DNA from 4 places in the Shewanella sp. 125m-7 genome. Region 1 is predicted to be linked to each of the others. Evidence: predicted binding sites of a transcription regulator. Region 1 holds the regulator's gene; each other region holds the start of a gene.
The links. Region 1 encodes sigma-54, which starts transcription at its own class of promoters, with help from an activator protein. Its sites were predicted from a motif close to GTTGGCACGNNNNTNGNNT; they were not measured.

Region 1 (2,208 bases):
CATTTACGCGCCCGCAAAGGTATCGGCTACTTACCTCAAGAAGCCAGTATTTTTAGAAAATTATCGGTGCGCGACAACATTATGGCTGTTTTGCAAATTCGCGATGATATCAATAACGAGCAACGTGAAGAGCAATTAGAGCATCTGTTAGAAGAGTTTCACATTACCCACATCCGCGACAGCCAAGGTATGGCGCTGTCAGGGGGGGAGCGTCGCCGAGTTGAGATTGCCAGAGCACTCGCGGCCAACCCTAAGTTCATTTTATTAGACGAGCCGTTTGCAGGTGTTGATCCGATCTCAGTTATCGATATTAAAAAAATCATTGAGCAGCTTAAAAGCCGCGGCTTAGGTGTATTAATTACTGACCACAATGTTCGTGAAACATTAGACGTTTGTGAGCATGCCTATATCGTAAGTCACGGAAATCTCATTGCCGAAGGCACGCCTGCTGAAATCTTGGACAACCAACAGGTTCGTGCGGTGTACTTAGGTGAACAATTCAGGCTATAGTTAATTCACAGTATGGAAGCTAATAAACTCAATATGGAATTCTTTCCAATAAAAATCAAACTATTGAGTTTTAGAGCTACCTTCGCCAATTCAGCGAGCTTAAACGTTTAACTACAGTGTAGGGAATAGCGGTACGATGAAAGCGTCACTCCAGCTCAAAATGGGTCAACAGCTCACCATGACTCCACAGTTACAACAGGCGATCCGTCTGTTACAACTGTCTTCTTTAGAGTTACAACAAGAGATCCAACAAGCATTAGATTCTAATCCGTTACTAGAGTTAGATGAAGAGCAATCAGATGGCGACATGGACAACAGTGACGATCCATCTTCAAGTGATTCTAATGACCTAGATCTAGATAGCGCCAGCGTTGAAACCTCCGATGCCATGACTCAAGACTCTATGCCAGATGAACTGCCAATGGACACGACTTGGGATGAAGTCTATACCGTTTCTTCTAATTCAAGCTCAGGCGTGAGTCGTGAAGACGATATGCCATTTCAAGGCGAGACGAGTGAAGGATTATATGAGCATCTCGAGTGGCAAAAAAATCTGACTCCATTTTCAGAGAATGATCTCGCTATCGCCACCGCTATTATCGACGCCATTGATGAGCGCGGTTACTTAACCCAAAGCTGTGATGATATTTTAGAGGCGATGGGCGATCCTGAAACCGAGCTTGATGAAGTCGAAGCCGTTTTAAAACGCATTCAACATTTTGACCCCATTGGCGTTGCAGCGCGTGATCTTAGCGAGTGTTTGCTTATCCAATTAGCCCAGTACGCCGCCGATACTCCGCATATTGATAACGCTAGACTACTGATTAAAGACTATTTAGACCTGATTGCTGGACGTGATTTTAGGCAGTTAATGCGTAAAACTAAGCTCAAAGAGGATGATCTGCGTGATGCTATCACACTGATCCAAACCCTCAACCCGAGACCAGGGCTCGCTATTGCCCGTAGTAAAGACGAATACGTGATTCCAGATGTATCTGTTAGCAAGAAAAAAGGTCGCTGGGTAGTAGAGCTTAATCCTGATTACATGCCTAAAATTAATGTTAACCAACATTATGCCTCTATGGCTCGTAGCACCAAAAATCAGGCCGATGGGCAGTTTATCCGTGGTCATTTGCAAGAAGCTAAATGGTTTATTAAAAGCCTTGAAAGCCGTAACGACACCTTGCTAAAGGTAAGTAACTGTATTGTGAAATTCCAGCAAGGATTTTTTGAATATGGCGAAGAAGCCATGAAGCCTATGGTACTAAACGATATTGCTGAAGCCGTTGAAATGCACGAATCAACCATCTCACGCGTTACCACTCAAAAGTATATGCATACCCCAAGAGGTATTTTTGAACTCAAGTATTTCTTCTCCAGCCACGTAGGAACAGATGATGGGGGGGAGTGTTCATCAACAGCAATTAGAGCATTTATTAAGAAGTTAGTCGCAGCAGAAAACCAAAAGAAACCATTGAGCGATAGCAAAATGGCGCAACTTTTGGCTGAACAAGGGATTAAAGTTGCTAGACGTACGATTGCAAAATATCGAGAAGCAATGCTGATCCCCCCCTCAAACCAACGTAAGAGTTTATAACTCAAAATTAGGCACTTGGAGGATCGATATATGCAAATCAACCTGACAGGACATCACGTCGAAATCACGGATTCATTGCGAGGTTATGTAGAAGAAAAATT
Region 2 (2,208 bases), on a different contig from region 1:
CTGCATTACCCGGTGTTTTAACTGACACTTCGCCTTCAGCCGATACCGTAATGCTCGTGGCGCCTTCTGGAATGGTGATAGCAGGCTGAATCACGTAGCCTGAACCTGGCGTTACGATTTGTCCGGTTTCATCTAAGCTAAACTGCCCACTACGGGTATACGCTGCGGCGCCATCTGGCATCTGCACCTCAAAAAAACCCGGCCCTTCTATCATCAAATCCAGCGAGTTATCTGTGGTCAGCATGTTGCCCTGAGTAAAGATCTCCTGGGTTGCGACCACTTTGGTACCCGAACCAATACTCAAACCATTTGGCAGTTTAGTATTGGATGCGCTAATGCCGCCGGCTTGATTCACATTTTGATAAAGCAGATCTTCAAATACCGCACGACTCTTTTTAAAGCCGACGGTGCTAGCGTTAGCCACGTTGTTAGAAATAACTGAAATATCAGTTTGCTGAGCGTCTAAACCAGTCTTACTTATCCATAAAGCGGGATGCATAGTATCTCTCCTAGCTTATGCGCATTAAGGAAGAGGACGCACGATCGTTCTCTTCTGCTGTTTTCATCATTTTCACTTGCATCTCAAACTGACGCTGTATATCAATCATAGATACCATCTCATGCACTGCATTGACGTTACTGCCTTCGACAGCGCCACTAATCAAGCCAACACTGGGATCGGCTGCTGCATTTTCACCAGACATCAAGCGGAACAAACCATCTTCTCCGCGCATTAAATTTTGATTACCCGGGTTGACCAGTTTAATACGAGCCACCTCTTCGATAACTTCAGCTGTAGCACCTGAGGGACGAACGGAGACGATACCGTCTTGGGAAATTTCGACTTTTTCAATCGGCAGCGGCAATACAATAGGCCCATTGTCGCCCATCACCGCCGTGCCCTTGTCATTACGCAACACACCGGAGTTATCGAAACGCAAACTGCCTGAGCGAGTGTAAGCTTCGCCACCATTTTCGGCCTGCACGGCAATCCAGCCATCACCTTTGACGGCAATGTCTAAATCACGGCCAGTGGTTTTAATTGGACCACTAGAAAAATTAGCTGACGGCGTTTCAGTCATCGAGAACACGCGAGTAGGCAACCCTTCGCCGAAAGCTTGCATTGAGCGAGCCTGAGCAAGAGAGGATTTAAAGCCATCTGTATTTGCGTTTGCCAAATTGTTGGCACTGACTGCCAACGAATTCATATTCTGTTTTGCGCCGCTCATCGCGACATAGAGCAATTTGTCCACGTAACACCCCGTCAAACTTCCGTCTAACGAAATTAATAGCAAACATCATGCCAAGATATATAAAGGAGGACGCTACGCTGCTAGGACGTGACTATTGACTTTAATTGAATGCCACTGCGAGAGCGTCGCGTTGCTCCTTCTAGGTTAAAGCTAAGATGAGAAAAGCTGAGACGGGCATGCAAAGATGGAACGGCCTGCGGCCTTACGGCACGTGACTGTTTGATTGAATTGAAGGTCACTACGGAACGCTTCGCTTACAGCAAAGACTTAACAGATTAAAGCGACGGCATAAATGCCGACCTACGAAAAAAGAAGGTTCTAGGTTCTAGGTTCTAGGTTCTAGGTTCTAGGAAAGCATAAAGATCAAAGCAATTGCATAAATAAAACCAATGCAAGCTTTTGACTTTTCTTGCGATTTCCCTAGGACCTAGAAGCAAAGCGTCCTCGAAGTGAGCCTGCGAACGCCCTAGTAACTTCTTAGCTTATACCGTAAGCGCAGCGTGCTGTGAATAAGCCTGCGAACGTTCCGTCTTCCGTGAGCGAAGCGTTCGTATTTATTTGTGCTTCTCCTTGCCCCTAGAAGCGATGCTCCTTCACAAGGTGTAGGTTGGGCTTTAGCCCATCAAAGCTTACGTAACATTTCAAAACTGACGGCATAAATGCCGACCTACTAAAAAAGAAGGTGCTAGGAAAGTCAGGTTCTAGGTTAAGGCTGAGACGGCAAACGCGAAGATGAACGGCCTGCGGCCTTACAGCACGTGACTGTTTGATTGAATTGAAGGTCACTACGGAACGCTTCGCTTACAGCAAAGACTTAACAGATTAAAGCGACGGCATAAATGCCGACCTACGAAAAAAGAAGGTTCTAGGAAAGCATAAAGATCAAAGCAATTGCATAAATAAAACCAATGCAAGCTTTTGACTTTTCTTGCGATTCCCCTAGGACCTAGAAGCA
Region 3 (2,208 bases), on a different contig from region 1:
CTAAACCGCTGCGTCTAGTACTTACCACAACGGTTGCACTTGGCTTAGAGCGGTTTCTAGCAAATACATTTTCTTTTGGTAAGGCTAAAATGACTTTCGCGCGAGTGACACTTCTTAATTCTTCGATGGCGCGGGCAAGGTTTTGTTCCTGGCTGTGCTTTAAGCGCGCTTGTTCCATACGCTGGCTCACACCAAAACCACTGTCTTTATTTAGAAAATCGTTATTAGCTTCTGCATTATCGAGCCCTTCACGGCTCATCAACATTTTTACATCTTGATATTTGTCTTCGGGAATTTTAACTACGTCGCCTTGGATTTCATATTTAATCTGGTTTTTATCGAGAACATCTAACACCTGCACCATTTCGGCAGTGCTCATTTGGCCCAATGGACGATATTCAGGTTCTTGCGCCCAGATCATCACAAACACAGCTAAGGCTAAACAGATAGCAAGCGCCAAAATCATTGTCACTTGACGTAACATATCAACGCCACCTAACGACCCCATTAAACCCGGCTTATGTTCTTCCTGAACGCCTGATGTTTGTGGGTTGGTTGCTAAACCTGAACCTGTACCTACGACCATTTCTGTACTCACTATTGCACCCTGTTTTTACTGTAAAAGGCCTAAACGGGCATACTCATAATTTCTTTATAAGCTTCTACGAGCTTATTGCGCACTTGCACGGTTGCTTCAAAAGCAACGCTTGATTTCTCTCGGGCGATCACGGTATCAGATAATGTCACTGTGGTATCTCCCATATCGAGTCGAGTGGCGAGATTAGCAGCATTTGATTGAAGTTCGCTTACATTTCCAACAGCTTGCGACAGTAGCTGACCAAAATCGCTACTCGAAGTATTCTGCACTTGGCGAGCGATGCCCGTCTGAATACTTGAAGTACCAATTTGACCATTAAGTGACTGCATCTCTTGTAGTAATGAATTAGCACCAATTTGCATACTTAGCTCCGATGTCGTTTTGTTGACGAAAATGTTGATATAGCTAGATAAAGCAAATAGCTTGCCAGTTTGTCAAAAGAAGGGGGAATAGCTAAGACGGGAAAGATGAGACGAACGGCCTGCGGCCTTACAGCACGTGACTGTTTGATGTAATTGAATGTCACTACGGAACGCTTCGCTTACGGAAAAGCGTTAAAAGATTAAAGCGACGGCATAAATGCCGACCTACGATAAAAGAAGGTTCTAGGTTCTAGGAAAGCATAAAGATCAAAGCAATTGCATAAATAAAACCAATGAAAGCTTTTGACTTTTCTTGCGATTTTCCTAGGACCTAGTAGCGAAGCGTCCTGTGAGTGAGCCTGCGAACGTTCTAGGTCCTAGGTCCTAGATCCATTTAAGCAGGAATTTGAATGCCTGAGTCGCGCATTTTGGCCATTTTATAACGCAGGGTTCTGGCACTGATCCCGAGCTTTTCTGCAACCAATTTTCGGCTGCCGTTACACTGTGTCAAGGTTTCTAGAATAATCACATGCTCCTGGGCTTTTAACTCATCCCCTAAACCGTCAAGTTCAACAGGTTTATCGTCAGGCTTGGGGGCTAGCTCAGTACTAAAATCTAACTCCAAAGAATCGATAATGATGTCTGCGGCGGTAATTTCATTAGACGCGCACAAGATCAACGCTCTTTGAACCACGTTATCTAATTCGCGAACGTTACCAGGCCAACGATAAGTTAATAATCGGCGTGAAGCGCACTCACTCAATTGTGGCAACTCACTGCGATTAGCTATCAATGCATGACGCTGTATCAAGTGCCTTGCCAAGGGTAAAATATCGGCAGGACGCTGATTCAGCGAAGGCCAAGTCAATGGAAACACATTAATACGATAATAAAGATCTTCTCTAAACTCGCCCGATGTCGCCATAGCTTTTAAATCACGGTTAGACGTCGCCAACACTCGAACATTAAGTTTAATGGTTTTACGGCCACCTAAACGCTCGACTTCTCGCTCTTGCAATACTCGTAGTAATTTAGCTTGCAGCCCGACTTCCATTTCGGAAATTTCATCAAGCAGTAAGGTACCACCTTGTGCTTGTTCAAACTTACCTGGACATGCCTGATACGCGCCGGTGAACGCGCCTTTTTCATAGCCAAACAAGGTGGCTTCTAGCATATTTTCAGGAATGGCGGCGCAGTTAATAGCCACAAATGGCTCGGTAGCACGCTGACTATTTTGATGTATATAAC
Region 4 (2,208 bases), on a different contig from region 1:
TGTACGTTCATTTGATAAGAACGAGAGGCTGAAATCATGTTCGCCATCTCCTCCATTACATTCACATTTGGCTTGTAGATAAAGCCATCAGTATCCGCCATCGGGTGATCTGGCGAAAACTCTTTATTCAGTGGTAAGTCACTTTCGACAATCCCTTTAACAGCAACAGACTGAGCTGCACTTTGATGCTGTTGAGCCTTACTCATTTCAGCCTCGAAAATAGGATGACGAGCGCGGTATGTCTCTCCGACGCTACTTGATACAGAATCAGCGTTAGCGATATTACTCGCCGTGGTATTAAGTCTGACCGACTGAGCCGACATACCCGAACCTGCAACATTAAAAATATTAAATAAGCTCATGATTAATCGCCTCTAATCGCTTTTTTCATACCCGAAAACTTGCTGTCTAGAAAACCCAGTGACATTTGATATTCCAGTGCATTCTGCATAAAAGAAGACTGCTCTTGCTGAATATCAACCGTGTTACCGTCACCCGTATCTGGCTGATTAGGCACTCGGTAAGCTACATGTTGCTGAGTTAATGCCGCCATATCGAAGTGTTTAGAATCACTTTTAGCCATGGTTAAACCCGATTGCTGAGATTGGGCCGCCCCCATGGCTTTTGAAAAATCGACATCGCGAGCTTTATAATTTGGCGTATCGGCATTGGCAATATTTGAAGACAGGATCTCTGCACGCTGGGAGCGAACGCCCAAAGTGTATTGATGAACCCCTAATGCTTGGTCAAAACTAATCGCCATAAAATTGCCTCCTCAGCTCGATAGCTAAAACAAAGCAATAGTTGTGCCAAATAAGGTGGTTAGAGGAAGATTAAATGGGAAGAATGTTGAATATCGAATGCCAGATACAAAAAACGCGTCATAAAGACGCGTTAGCAAAAGCAAATTCAAGCGAACAAGGTGTTAGCCTCGCTTTTGATAATAGATCCCTGGATTACAGCGCACCATATTAAATTCATCCGACAAGCCAGCAATAGACTCTGATGCGCCTAAAAATAGAATGCCATTAGGATTTAATGCGGCAGCAAATTGCCGTAGGATTTTCCGCTTTGCCTCTGGTGAGAAATAGATCAACACGTTACGGCAAAAGATAATATCGAACTTGCCTAATAAGGTATAACTTTCCAGTAAGTTATGCGCGCGAAAGTTAATGAAGCGCTTAACGTTGTCTTTAATGACCATATTGCCTGAGGGCAAAGCATCAAAAAACTGACGTTTACGTTCATCGGACAAACCACGACCTAACGCAAGATTATCGTACTCGGCATTTTTACAACGCTCAAGCATAGATGGCGATAAGTCGGTTGCCAAAATGCTGGCGCTACCTGGCAAGCTTCCAGGCTTACGCTGCTGGTGCTCCATAATAGTCATAGCTAACGAATAAGGTTCTTGGCCAGAAGAGCAGGCTGCAGACCAAATCTTTACCGGACGACCTAGACGGCTGAATGTCGGTAATATGCTGCTCGATAATAACTCGAAAGGATAACGGTCACGAAACCACAATGTTTCGTTTGTGGTCATGGCATCGATAACCTCTGTGCGCAGTTGGCGCTCTGTTGGCTTCATCGACTGCTTAACCACATCAGATAAGGAGGGCAAATTGTACTTACCCATTAGAGGCGCAAGCCGGCTACGCACCAAATACTGCTTATTTTCTCCCAACACAATACCACTGTGCTGTTCTAAGAATAATCTAAATTGATTGTACTCATTCTCAGCAAGAGATCTATTCGCCACTCTAATATCCTAATTCAATAAAACAAACCGCATTGGCCAAACGAGTCTGACCACAGGTAAAACGAACGCAGCGTTATACCTTAGCACCAACACAAATACAAGCAAGCGATGGTTTCTGTCGATGCTAAATAATGGTAATAAATGGTAATTAAAGACTTAAGTGCTTGTTTACTGCCGCTGCCAACTCATCAGGGTTAAATTTAGCAATAAAATCGTTAGCCCCTACTTTTTGTACCATAGCTTGATTAAACACACCGCTGAGCGAAGTATGCAATACCACTTTAATATTTTTTAGCTTTGGATCATCACGGATTTCAGCGGTTAACGTATAGCCATCCATCTCTGGCATCTCGATATCAGAAATAATCAATGGGATCTCTGTCGACACATCGTCAAGTTCTGCGGCAATCGCACGCAACTTTTCCAAGGCTTCTTTACCGTCTTTTGCA

Region 2: flgF (flagellar basal-body rod protein FlgF) is a predicted target of sigma-54. The motif match lies at 1,290-1,308, and genes of this name have one in related genera.
Region 3: fliE (flagellar hook-basal body complex protein FliE) is a predicted target of sigma-54. The motif match lies at 1,011-1,029, and genes of this name have one in related genera.
Region 4: flgB (flagellar basal body rod protein FlgB) is a predicted target of sigma-54. The motif match lies at 796-814, and genes of this name have one in related genera.

Annotation. Positions count from the first base shown of each region.
Region 1 covers NZ_JBRILQ010000006.1:91,335-93,542, reverse strand. Annotated here, with positions in the region: gene lptB (LPS export ABC transporter ATP-binding protein) at 1-510, shown strand, start outside; gene ACVBIL_RS04500 (RNA polymerase factor sigma-54) at 647-2,107, shown strand; gene hpf (ribosome hibernation promoting factor) at 2,138-2,208, shown strand, end outside.
Region 2 covers NZ_JBRILQ010000043.1:8,721-10,928, forward strand. Annotated here, with positions in the region: gene flgG (flagellar basal-body rod protein FlgG) at 1-499, opposite strand, end outside; gene flgF (flagellar basal-body rod protein FlgF) at 510-1,253, opposite strand.
Region 3 covers NZ_JBRILQ010000045.1:26,743-28,950, forward strand. Annotated here, with positions in the region: gene fliF (flagellar basal-body MS-ring/collar protein FliF) at 1-586, opposite strand, end outside; gene fliE (flagellar hook-basal body complex protein FliE) at 628-960, opposite strand; gene ACVBIL_RS17410 (sigma-54-dependent transcriptional regulator) at 1,355-2,208, opposite strand, start outside.
Region 4 covers NZ_JBRILQ010000043.1:13,489-15,696, forward strand. Annotated here, with positions in the region: gene flgC (flagellar basal body rod protein FlgC) at 1-362, opposite strand, end outside; gene flgB (flagellar basal body rod protein FlgB) at 365-763, opposite strand; gene ACVBIL_RS16980 (CheR family methyltransferase) at 926-1,759, opposite strand; gene ACVBIL_RS16985 (chemotaxis protein CheV) at 1,908-2,208, opposite strand, start outside.